2 regions of the Citrobacter sp. CRE-46 genome follow, and region 2 is predicted to be linked to the other one. Evidence: predicted binding sites of a transcription regulator. Region 2 holds the regulator's gene; the other holds the start of a gene.

Region 1 (4,927 bases), 1.8 Mb from region 2:
CCAGAATACCGCCAGCGCCAATAAAACGTTCGGTGGCCTGGGACCAGCGGGGGTGATCGACATGCGGATTCACGTTGGCATAAAACCCATATTCATTAGGCGCGGCCAGGTTCCAGGTTGTTGGGGGGCGTTCGCGCGTAAGTTTGATACTCACGATCGACTTTATGCCCTTAAATCCGTATTTCCACGGCACAATTAAGCGGATGGGGGCGCCATTTTGCGGCGGAAGGGCCTTACCATAAACCCCTACGGTAAGCAGGGTTAGTGGATGCATCGCTTCATCCAGGCGTAACCCTTCAACATAGGGATATTTCAGCCCGCCGCCAATAAAGCGATCTTTCTGACCAGGCATTTCATCCGGGGCGTAGCGCGTTTCGAAAGCGACATATTTTGCGTTGCTGGTGGGTTCAACCTGCGCCAGCAGTTTATGTAATGGAAAGCCAATCCACGGCACCACCATTGACCAGGCTTCCACACAGCGCATCCGATAAATCCGCTCTTCCAATGGGAAACGGGTGGTCAGCGCATCATGATCGAGAGTGAGGGGTTTTGCGACTTCGCCAGTGATTTTCAAGGTCCACGGATCGGTTTTCAGGCTGCCTGCGTTGGCCGCTGGATCCGCTTTGTCGAGACCAAATTCATAGAAGTTGTTGTAGCCAGAAACTTTATCTGCTGGCGTTAAAGGAAGCGAATTTTGCCAGGCGGTGGGCTTGCTGAAATTAAGCGGCTTACCCGCAGGCGCCGGAGGGCGGTCATTACCCTTAAACCAGCTCAGAAGGTCGGCCTGCGCAGCGTGAGGCAAAGACAACGCGGCAGCGCTGATCCCTAATGCTTTCAGTACCTGGCGGCGCTGCATAAAAAAAGCCGACTCGGCGGTGACGTCGGCTTCTGTAAATGGACGTAATTTCTTCATAACAGACTCCCGGCTTACGCGTCATGACAGACAAGGGATGCGTAGTTAATATGGCAGGGAGTCTCTATATATGCCGCGAAATTTTGTTAGTTAAGTGTAAATTTCTGCGCCGATGCCGGTTATTTCACCTTCACCAGGGTACGACCTTGCACCTGGTTATTGATGATGGCATCGGCGAACTTCGGCGCATCCGCTAGCGTAATCTCCGTGGCGGCCTGAGCATAGAACGATTCCGGCAGATCCTTAACCAAACGCGCCCAGGCTTCTGCGCGACGTGCCGGTGGGGTCATCACCGAGTCCACCCCTTGCAAACGTACATTACGCAGAATGAATGGCATGACGGTGGTCGGCAGCGCGAAGCCGCCCGCCAGGCCGCAGGCGGCCACGCAGCCACCGTAGTTCATCTGTGCCAGGACTTTCGCCAGCACTTTATCGCCAACGGTATCAATTGCACCGGCCCACAGTTGTTTTTCCAACGGGCGAGATTCAGCAAACTCATCGCGGCTGAGAATACGATTCGCGCCCAGGCTCTTCAGATAGTCGTGGGTGCTTTCGCGTCCTGATACTGCCACAACCTGATAGCCCAGCTTATGCAGTAATGCCACGGCAGTGCTGCCCACGCCGCCGCTGGCGCCGGTGACGACAATCTCACCGTGTTGCGGGCGAATACCTGCATCCTCAAGCGCCATGACGCACAGCATGGCGGTAAAACCGGCGGTGCCGATGACCATCGCTTTGCGCCCGTCCAGCCCTTGCGGCAGCGCTACCAGCCAGTCGCCTTTGACGCGCGCACGTTCAGCCAGCCCGCCCCAATGGTTTTCACCCACACCCCAGCCGGTCAGTAAGACTTCCTGACCCGCATGAAAACGGGGATCTTCGCTTGCACGCACCGTACCGGCGAAATCAATGCCAGGAATCATCGGAAAGTTGCGGATGATTTTACCCTTGCCAGTGATAGCCAGGGCGTCTTTATAGTTCAGGCTCGACCAGTGGACATCCACCGTTACATCGCCTTCCGGGAGCTGGTTTTCGTCGAGGGGTTGAACGGATGCGAGGGTTTTTCCGTCCTGCTGTTCTAAGATCAAAGCCTGCATAACCTGTCCTCAATTCGTATAGTGGATTGGAAAATTGTTAATGAAGACTATACTCGCTAATCAAAACATGATGCCGATTCTGCGCAATAAATTGCCAGATATACCTGATTTGGTAGTATGCCCCCACAGTTTGCATAAATTGGCGGATTTTGCGTTCAGTTTTGCATTTTCGAGTCGCTTTATCTCTTTCACACCTGTTTCATAACTGTCGGAGTTAACACAAGGATGCGATTAACGACGAAATTCTCAGCTTTTGTCACGCTGCTTACTGGGTTAACGATCTTTGTGACTCTGATTGGCTGCTCGCTGAGTTTCTACAACGCTATTCAATATAAGTTCACTACGCGAGTGCAGGCGGTGGCGACGGCGATTGATACACATCTTGTCTCCCACGATTTCGTTTCGCTGACGCCGCAAATCGATGAACTGATGGTTTCTGTTGATATCGTGCGTATCGAGTTGCTGCAAGGGGAGCATATAGTGTATGACCACTCCCGAACCAGCAGCTACCGCCCGGCAGGAACGAACAACCTCTACCGCGACATCACCGTACCGTTGGTCAAGCATCCGGGCATGTCAGTTCGCCTGGTTTATCAGGATCCGATGGGCAATTATTTCCATTCGCTACTGACTACCGCGCCGCTCACGCTGGCCATTGCGTTTATTATTCTGATGCTCTTTTTGTCGGTACGCTGGCTTCAGCGTCAGCTTTCAGGCCAGGAGTTACTGGAGATTCGTTCCACGCGTATTCTGAACGGTGAACGCGGGTCGAATGTACGAGGAACGGTCTATGAATGGCCAGCGCGCACCAGCAGTGCGCTCGATATGTTGCTGACTGAAATTCAAAATGCCCGCGAGCAACGCAGCCGACTGGACACCCTGATTCGTTCCTATGTTGCGCAGGATACAAAAACCGGGCTGAGTAACCGTCTGTTTTTTGATAACCAGTTGGCCACGCTGTTGGAAGATCAAGAAAAGGTGGGAGCGCATGGCGTCGTGATGATGGTGCGTCTGCCGGACTTTACTCTGCTGCGAGATAGCTGGGGAATCACCCTGGCGGAAGAACAAATTTCAACGCTCATCAATTTGTTGTCGACGTTTATGACGCGTTATCCGGGGGCATTGCTGGCGCGCTACCACCGTAGCGATTTTGCCATCCTGTTGCCACATCGCACGCTGAAAGAAGCCGAAAGCATCGCCGGGCAATTATTAAAAGCGGTCGATGCGCTTCCGACTAATAAAATGATCGATCGTGCCGATATGGTTCATATTGGTATTTGCGTTTGCCGCAGTGGTCAGTCGACGGAACAGGTGATGGATCATGCTGAGGCCGCCACCCGGAATTCGGTCCTGCAGGGTGGGAACAGCTGGTCGGTCTATGATGACTCCCTGCCGGAAAAAGGCCGGGGCAACGTGCGCTGGCGGACGCTGATTGAACAGATGCTCAGCCGGGGCGGGCCGAGAATATATCAAAAACCTGCGGTAACGCGTGAAGGACGGGTACACCACCGGGAACTGATGTGCCGTATTTTTGATGGCAGCGAAGAAGTTATTTCGGCGGAATATATGCCGATGGTGCTGCAATTTGGCCTGGCTGAAGAGTATGACCGTTTACAGTTAAGTCGTCTGATCCTGCTTTTGGGCTACTGGCCGCAGGAAAGCCTGGCGATGCAGATAACGGTTGAATCGCTAATTCGCCCACGTTTTCAGCGCTGGCTGCGTGATACGTTGATGCAGTGCGAAAAATCACTACGCAAACGCATAATTATTGAACTTGCTGAGGCAGATGTTTGTCAACATATCAGCCGATTACAGCCCGTCATCCGATTGATGGATGCGCTAGGGGTACGGATCGCCGTTACGCAGGCCGGTTTAACGCTGGTGAGCACCAGTTGGATTAAAGAGCTTAACGTTGAGTTATTGAAGCTGCATCCAAGCCTGGTGAGGAATATTGATAAGCGAACCGAAAACCAACTGTTGGTTCAAAGCCTGGCGGAGGCCTGTTCAGGCACGCCAACGCAGGTTTATGCCACGGGAGTTCGTTCGCGTAGCGAGTGGCATACGCTGACGGAACGCGGAGTTGCTGGTGGGCAAGGGGATTTTTTTGCCGCATCACAGCCACTTGACACTAACGTGAAAAAATATTCGCAAAGATATTCGGTTTAACCTGCCGTTTAATTCGTTTTCACGTAGAATAACGCGCGCTGTGCCTTCTGGGGGTGTGCTTGTCTGCTCGCCAGGTTGTAACAGCAAACATGCAGGTGAATGACCTTTGACAGGTTGCAAACAAAAGCGAGGAATGCTGCTGATTTTTTCAGCCCTGATGGACTCAGGCCGGTTTTGTAACAAAGGAAACGAACTGCACTAATTTTCACCGTAGCAGATGATTTTTGCGCCTTGTCGCTGCTGCGTGTGGTTGGTAAAGTAAGCGGATTTTGTTTTCCGCCCCAGCTTTCAGGATTATCCCTTAGTATGTTGAAAAAATTTCGTGGCATGTTTTCCAATGACCTGTCCATTGACCTGGGTACCGCGAATACCCTTATTTATGTAAAAGGACAAGGCATCGTATTGAATGAGCCTTCTGTTGTGGCCATTCGTCAGGATCGTGCCGGTTCGCCGAAAAGCGTGGCTGCAGTAGGTCATGATGCGAAGCAGATGCTGGGTCGTACGCCGGGCAATATCGCTGCAATTCGCCCAATGAAAGACGGCGTTATCGCTGACTTCTTCGTGACTGAAAAAATGCTCCAGCACTTTATCAAACAAGTGCACAGCAATAGCTTCATGCGCCCAAGCCCGCGCGTACTGGTGTGTGTACCGGTTGGCGCAACCCAGGTTGAACGCCGTGCGATCCGTGAATCCGCTCAGGGCGCAGGCGCCCGTGAAGTCTTTCTGATCGAAGAGCCGATGGCGGCCGCGATTG
Region 2 (4,927 bases):
GCTTCACGTCGTGCCTGATTAACACTCAGTTCGAGCGTTTGATAGCGCTCAATCGCCGGATGCGTGGTGGAGCCGCACAGCGGACAAGGCATGCCGGATTGCAATAATGCCCGCTGGCTTTCCAAATCTTTGATGCGGGCTTCCTGCTCGCAAATGATCCTCACATCGGCAAGCTGCTGATTTTTATCTTTATAGCGCTGACGTTTTTCGGCAAGCACCGCGTTGCGCTGCGTTAGCTCTTGCTGACGTTGCACCAGCGTCGCGCGTAACTGCGCCAGCTGCTTTTGCTTCGGGGCGATTTGCCCATGCAGATTGCTCAGACGTTGGCGTAACGGACGGAGCTGCACATGTTGCGCCAGCGCCGCCGTGACCTCCTGCGGCGAAAGTGTCAGCGTGGGAAGCGCCAGCGCATCCAGTTTACGCGTGTCGTTTTCCCGTAATTGCTGCCACTGGCGTAGCTGGGCGCTGGCGTCGGAGTGTTGCGCCAGCAGGGCCTTCCACCCAGCCAGTTCGCTGCCCCACAAGCGGAAGCGATCATGTTCGTTCAGCCAGTCGATTAACGTCTGTTGTCCGGCGAGCAAGGCGGTCGACTGCGTGTGCGCCTGCTGACGGATGCGCCCGCGCAGCGCTAAGCTGCTTTGTAAGCGAGCATTCACTTCCTGAATATTCTGCCGCGTACGCGCTATCGTAGCCGTTTGTTCCTGGATTCGCTCCCAGTGAGGGCGTAACGCTCTGGCCGGTTGTGCCAGACTCAGCGCCGCCAGCTGTGGCTGCGCGTCTTCTTGCGCCTGTTTTGCGGCCTGTAACGCCTGTTGGTGACGGTTGATTTCTGCCTGTAGCTCATTTTGCCGAATGAGCCAGTTGAGATGCTGTTGCTGAGTCTGCTGGCTTGCAAGGTGTTGTTTTTCCTCGTCAGTAAGTACCTGCAAACTCTCTGTCAGGGACTGCACCTGCTCCGCAGCGAGCAGTGCCACGCCGTTGGCCTGCGCCTGCAGTTTTTCCAGCTCTGTACGCGCTGCTTTATGCTTTTCAAACACCATGGCGGAAATTTGGCCGTAGATCTCAGTCCCCGTCAGCTCTTCCAGCAGTTCGGCACGCTCTTTCGGTTTGGCATTTAGAAATGCGGCAAATTGCCCCTGAGACAGCAGCATCGAACGGGTGAAACGACCGTAATCCAGCCCGGTAAGTTCGGCGGTCATTTCCAGCTTGTCTTTGACTTTATCGGCGAGGATTTTACCGTCGGCGCAGCGGGCAAGTTCTACGCGCGGAGCCTGTAGGTTGCCTTCAGGCTGATTGCGCGCGCGGTTCTGGCTCCAGAATGCGCGATAGGCTTCGCCCCGGACTTCGAACTCGACCTCGGCCAGACACTCGGCGGTGTCGCGGGTCATCAGATCGTTTTGCGATTGAGACACGGTATTGAGCCGCGGCGTTTCGTGATACAGCGCGAGACAAATGGCGTCCAGCAGGGTGGTTTTTCCCGCGCCCGTTGGACCCGTGATGGCGAACAGCCCATTGCTGGCAAAGGGCTCAGCCGTGAAATCGACTTTCCATTCTCCTTTCAGAGAATTGAGGTTTTTCAAACGCAGGCTGAGAATTTTCATGCTTCGGTCTCCCCGGCAAGCGTGTGTAAGGTGGTGCTAAACAGTTGATTCAGGCGCTCGCGTTGCGATTCTTCGAGTTCTTCCAGCGCCAGGCGACGGGCAAAAACGTCCGTCACGCTCAGCTCGCTTAGCGTTTCACGTCGTTCATTCGCCATAATACGTTCGCGCTGTTCCCGGCTACGGCGCACCAATAACACCTCTACCGGTAAATCTTCGGTTAATGCCTGAATCTTACGCTGCATGTCGTGCAGATAGTCATCGGTGGTGATTTCGATATCTAACCAGACTGGCGGTTCCTGCTGCACACCGCGCCACTGCTCTAGTTGGGCGGTAATCGCGGCTAAATCACCTTTCAGCACCGCCAACGGCTGGGTGACCGGTACGGTGAGGTGTTCAACAGCGCTCAGCTTGCCGTTTTCGAAGCTCACCAGATGGACGCATTTGCTTTTGCCGCACTCGTCAAAACTGAGCGCAATTGGCGAACCGCAGTAGCGAATATGCTCTGTTCCGCCGATAACCTGCGCCCGATGAATATGTCCCAGCGCGATGTAATCGGCGGGTGGAAAGTTTTGCGCCGGAAAGGCGTCCAGCGTACCAATATAAATGTCACGTACAGCGTCACTTTTACTGGCGCCAACGGTGGTCAGATGCCCGGTCGCAATGATGGGCAGATTCTGGTCGCCGCGCAGCGTACAGGCGTCATGATATTGCTGTTGGTAATAGTCGGTGATAGCCGATAGCAAATGCTGCTGTTTCTCTTGTCCCGTTAGCCCGGCCTGGCTGGTAATGATGTCACGCGGGCGTAAAAAAGGCACCGGACACAGGATCGCGCCCGGCGTGCCGTCGCGTTGAGACAGCACCTGCGGCGCATGGCCAGCGCTGGCGATCACTGTGGTATTGAGAAACGCCAGAATATCGCGGGATTCGTTGAGCGTGGCGACGGAGTCGTGGTTACCTGCCAACACCACCAGATGACAGCCGGTTTGCTGCAGATTAACGACAAAACGGTTATACAGCTCACGGGCATAGCTTGGCGGTGAGCCGGTATCGAAAATATCGCCCGCCACAATAATGGCATCCACCTGCTGGGATTGTGCCGTTTCCAGCAGCCAGTCGAGAAAGGCCTGATGTTCAGCGGCGCGGCTCTTGCTGTAGAAATTTTGGCCCAGATGCCAGTCAGACGTGTGAAGGATGCGCATAAGAGTTCCATGACGATAAAACAGTGGCGGGGATTATAACCCTGCAAGGACGGTAATATCTTGTTTAAGGGCTGTCATAATTCGCGGGGCTGCGTTAAACCTGGACTATCTTTTCATAAATCTGTCATAAAACTGACGCATAATGGCACCGTATTGATGGCAAACGATTTAATTATAAACAGGGCAAATCATGGCGAGACGTATTCTGGTCGTAGAAGATGAAGCTCCAATTCGTGAAATGGTCTGCTTCGTGCTCGAGCAAAACGGTTTTCAAACCGTAGAAGCCGAAGACTATGACAGTGCTGTGAACCAACTCAATGAACCCTGGCCGGATCTCGTCCTGCTTGACTGGATGCTACCCGGCGGCTCGGGCCTACAGTTTATTAAACATCTCAAGCGCGAAGCGATGACGCGGGATATTCCCGTCATGATGCTGACGGCGAGGGGAGAAGAGGAAGATCGTGTACGGGGTCTGGAAACGGGCGCGGATGATTATATTACCAAGCCGTTTTCTCCCAAGGAGCTGGTGGCGCGTATTAAAGCTGTTCTGCGTCGTATTTCCCCCATGGCGGTGGAAGAGGTTATTGAGATGCAGGGGCTGAGCCTTGACCCAACCTCGCATCGCGTGATGACCGGCGAGGATCCATTGGATATGGGGCCGACAGAATTCAAACTGTTGCACTTCTTTATGACCCACCCTGAACGCGTCTATAGCCGTGAGCAATTACTCAATCATGTCTGGGGTACCAATGTGTACGTGGAAGACCGGACAGTGGATGTGCATATCCGCCGCTTGCGTAAAGCGCTGGAGCACAGTGGACATGATCGTATGGTGCAGACGGTTCGTGGGACGGGATATCGTTTTTCGACCCGCTTCTGACTAACATGAATAGGGGCCTGACGGATTAGGCTGTTAATGGAGTAAGACGTTTGCTAGAACGATTGTCATGGAAAAGGCTGGTACTGGAGCTGATCCTCTGCTGCATACCGGCGTTTATCCTTAGCGCTTTTTTTGGTTACCTGCCCTGGTTTTTGCTGGCGTCGGTAACCGGCCTGCTTGTCTGGCATTTCTGGAATTTATTACGCTTGTCCTGGTGGTTATGGGTCGACAGAAGCATGACCCCGCCGCCGGGGCGCGGAAGTTGGGAGCCGTTGCTGTATGGGCTGCATCAAATGCAGCTGCGCAACAAAAAGCGCCGTCGGGAACTGGGTAATCTGATTAAACGTTTTCGCAGTGGGGCGGAATCGCTACCCGACGCGGTGGTGTTGACGACTGAAGAGGGGGGCATTTTCTGGTGTAACGGCCTGGCCCAGCAGGTTCTGGGACTGCGCTGGCCGGACGATAGCGGGCAAAATATACTTAACCTGCTGCGCTACCCGGAATTCACGCAATATCTGAAAACGCGTGATTTTAGTCGGCCAATCAATCTGGTGCTCAATACCGGACGGCATCTGGAGATTCGCGTGATGCCCTATACCGATAAGCAATTGCTGATGGTCGCGCGCGATGTTACCCAGATGCACCAACTGGAAGGTTCGCGGCGTAACTTTTTCGCCAACGCCAGCCATGAGTTGCGTACGCCGCTGACGGTGCTACAAGGTTATCTGGAAATGATGCAGGAGCATCCGCTGGAAGGAACGACGCGTGAAAAAGCGCTGCATACCATGCGTGAGCAAACGTACCGCATGGAAGGGCTGGTGAAGCAGTTGCTGACGTTGTCGAAAATAGAGGCCGCGCCAGCGCTACTGCTTAATGAGAAGGTGGACGTGCCGATGATGCTGCGCGTGGTTGAACACGAGGCGCACACGCTGAGTCAGAATAATCATACGTTTACTTTTGATATTGATAGCCACCTGAGCGTGCGGGGAAATGAGGAGCAACTGCGTAGCGCGATTTCGAATCTTGTGTATAACGCGGTGAACCATACCCCCGCGGGTACGCACATCACCGTGCGCTGGCAGCATGTTGCCTCTGGGGCGGAATTTAGCGTCGAGGACAATGGGCCTGGTATTGCTGCGGAGCATATTCCTCGTTTGACCGAACGCTTCTATCGCGTGGACAAAGCGCGATCCCGACAAACGGGCGGGAGTGGACTGGGTCTGGCCATCGTGAAACATGCTCTGCAA

What was found. Region 2 encodes PhoB, which activates phosphate uptake and scavenging genes when phosphate is short. Its sites were predicted from a motif close to CTGTCATAAAACTGNCNNAT; they were not measured.
Region 1: acuI (acrylyl-CoA reductase (NADPH)) is a predicted target of PhoB. The motif match lies at 2,202-2,221, and genes of this name have one in related genera.

What each region holds. Positions count from the first base shown of each region.
Region 1 covers NZ_CM184341.1:495,108-500,034, forward strand. Annotated here, with positions in the region: gene msrP (protein-methionine-sulfoxide reductase catalytic subunit MsrP) at 1-913, opposite strand, end outside; gene acuI (acrylyl-CoA reductase (NADPH)) at 1,033-2,007, opposite strand; gene csrD (RNase E specificity factor CsrD) at 2,233-4,173, shown strand; gene AC534G_RS02475 (hypothetical protein) at 4,182-4,502, opposite strand; gene mreB (rod shape-determining protein MreB) at 4,480-4,927, shown strand, end outside.
Region 2 covers NZ_CM184341.1:3,943,288-3,948,214, reverse strand. Annotated here, with positions in the region: gene sbcC (exonuclease subunit SbcC) at 1-1,601, opposite strand, end outside; gene sbcD (exonuclease subunit SbcD) at 1,598-2,800, opposite strand; gene phoB (phosphate response regulator transcription factor PhoB) at 2,991-3,680, shown strand; gene phoR (phosphate regulon sensor histidine kinase PhoR) at 3,731-4,927, shown strand, end outside.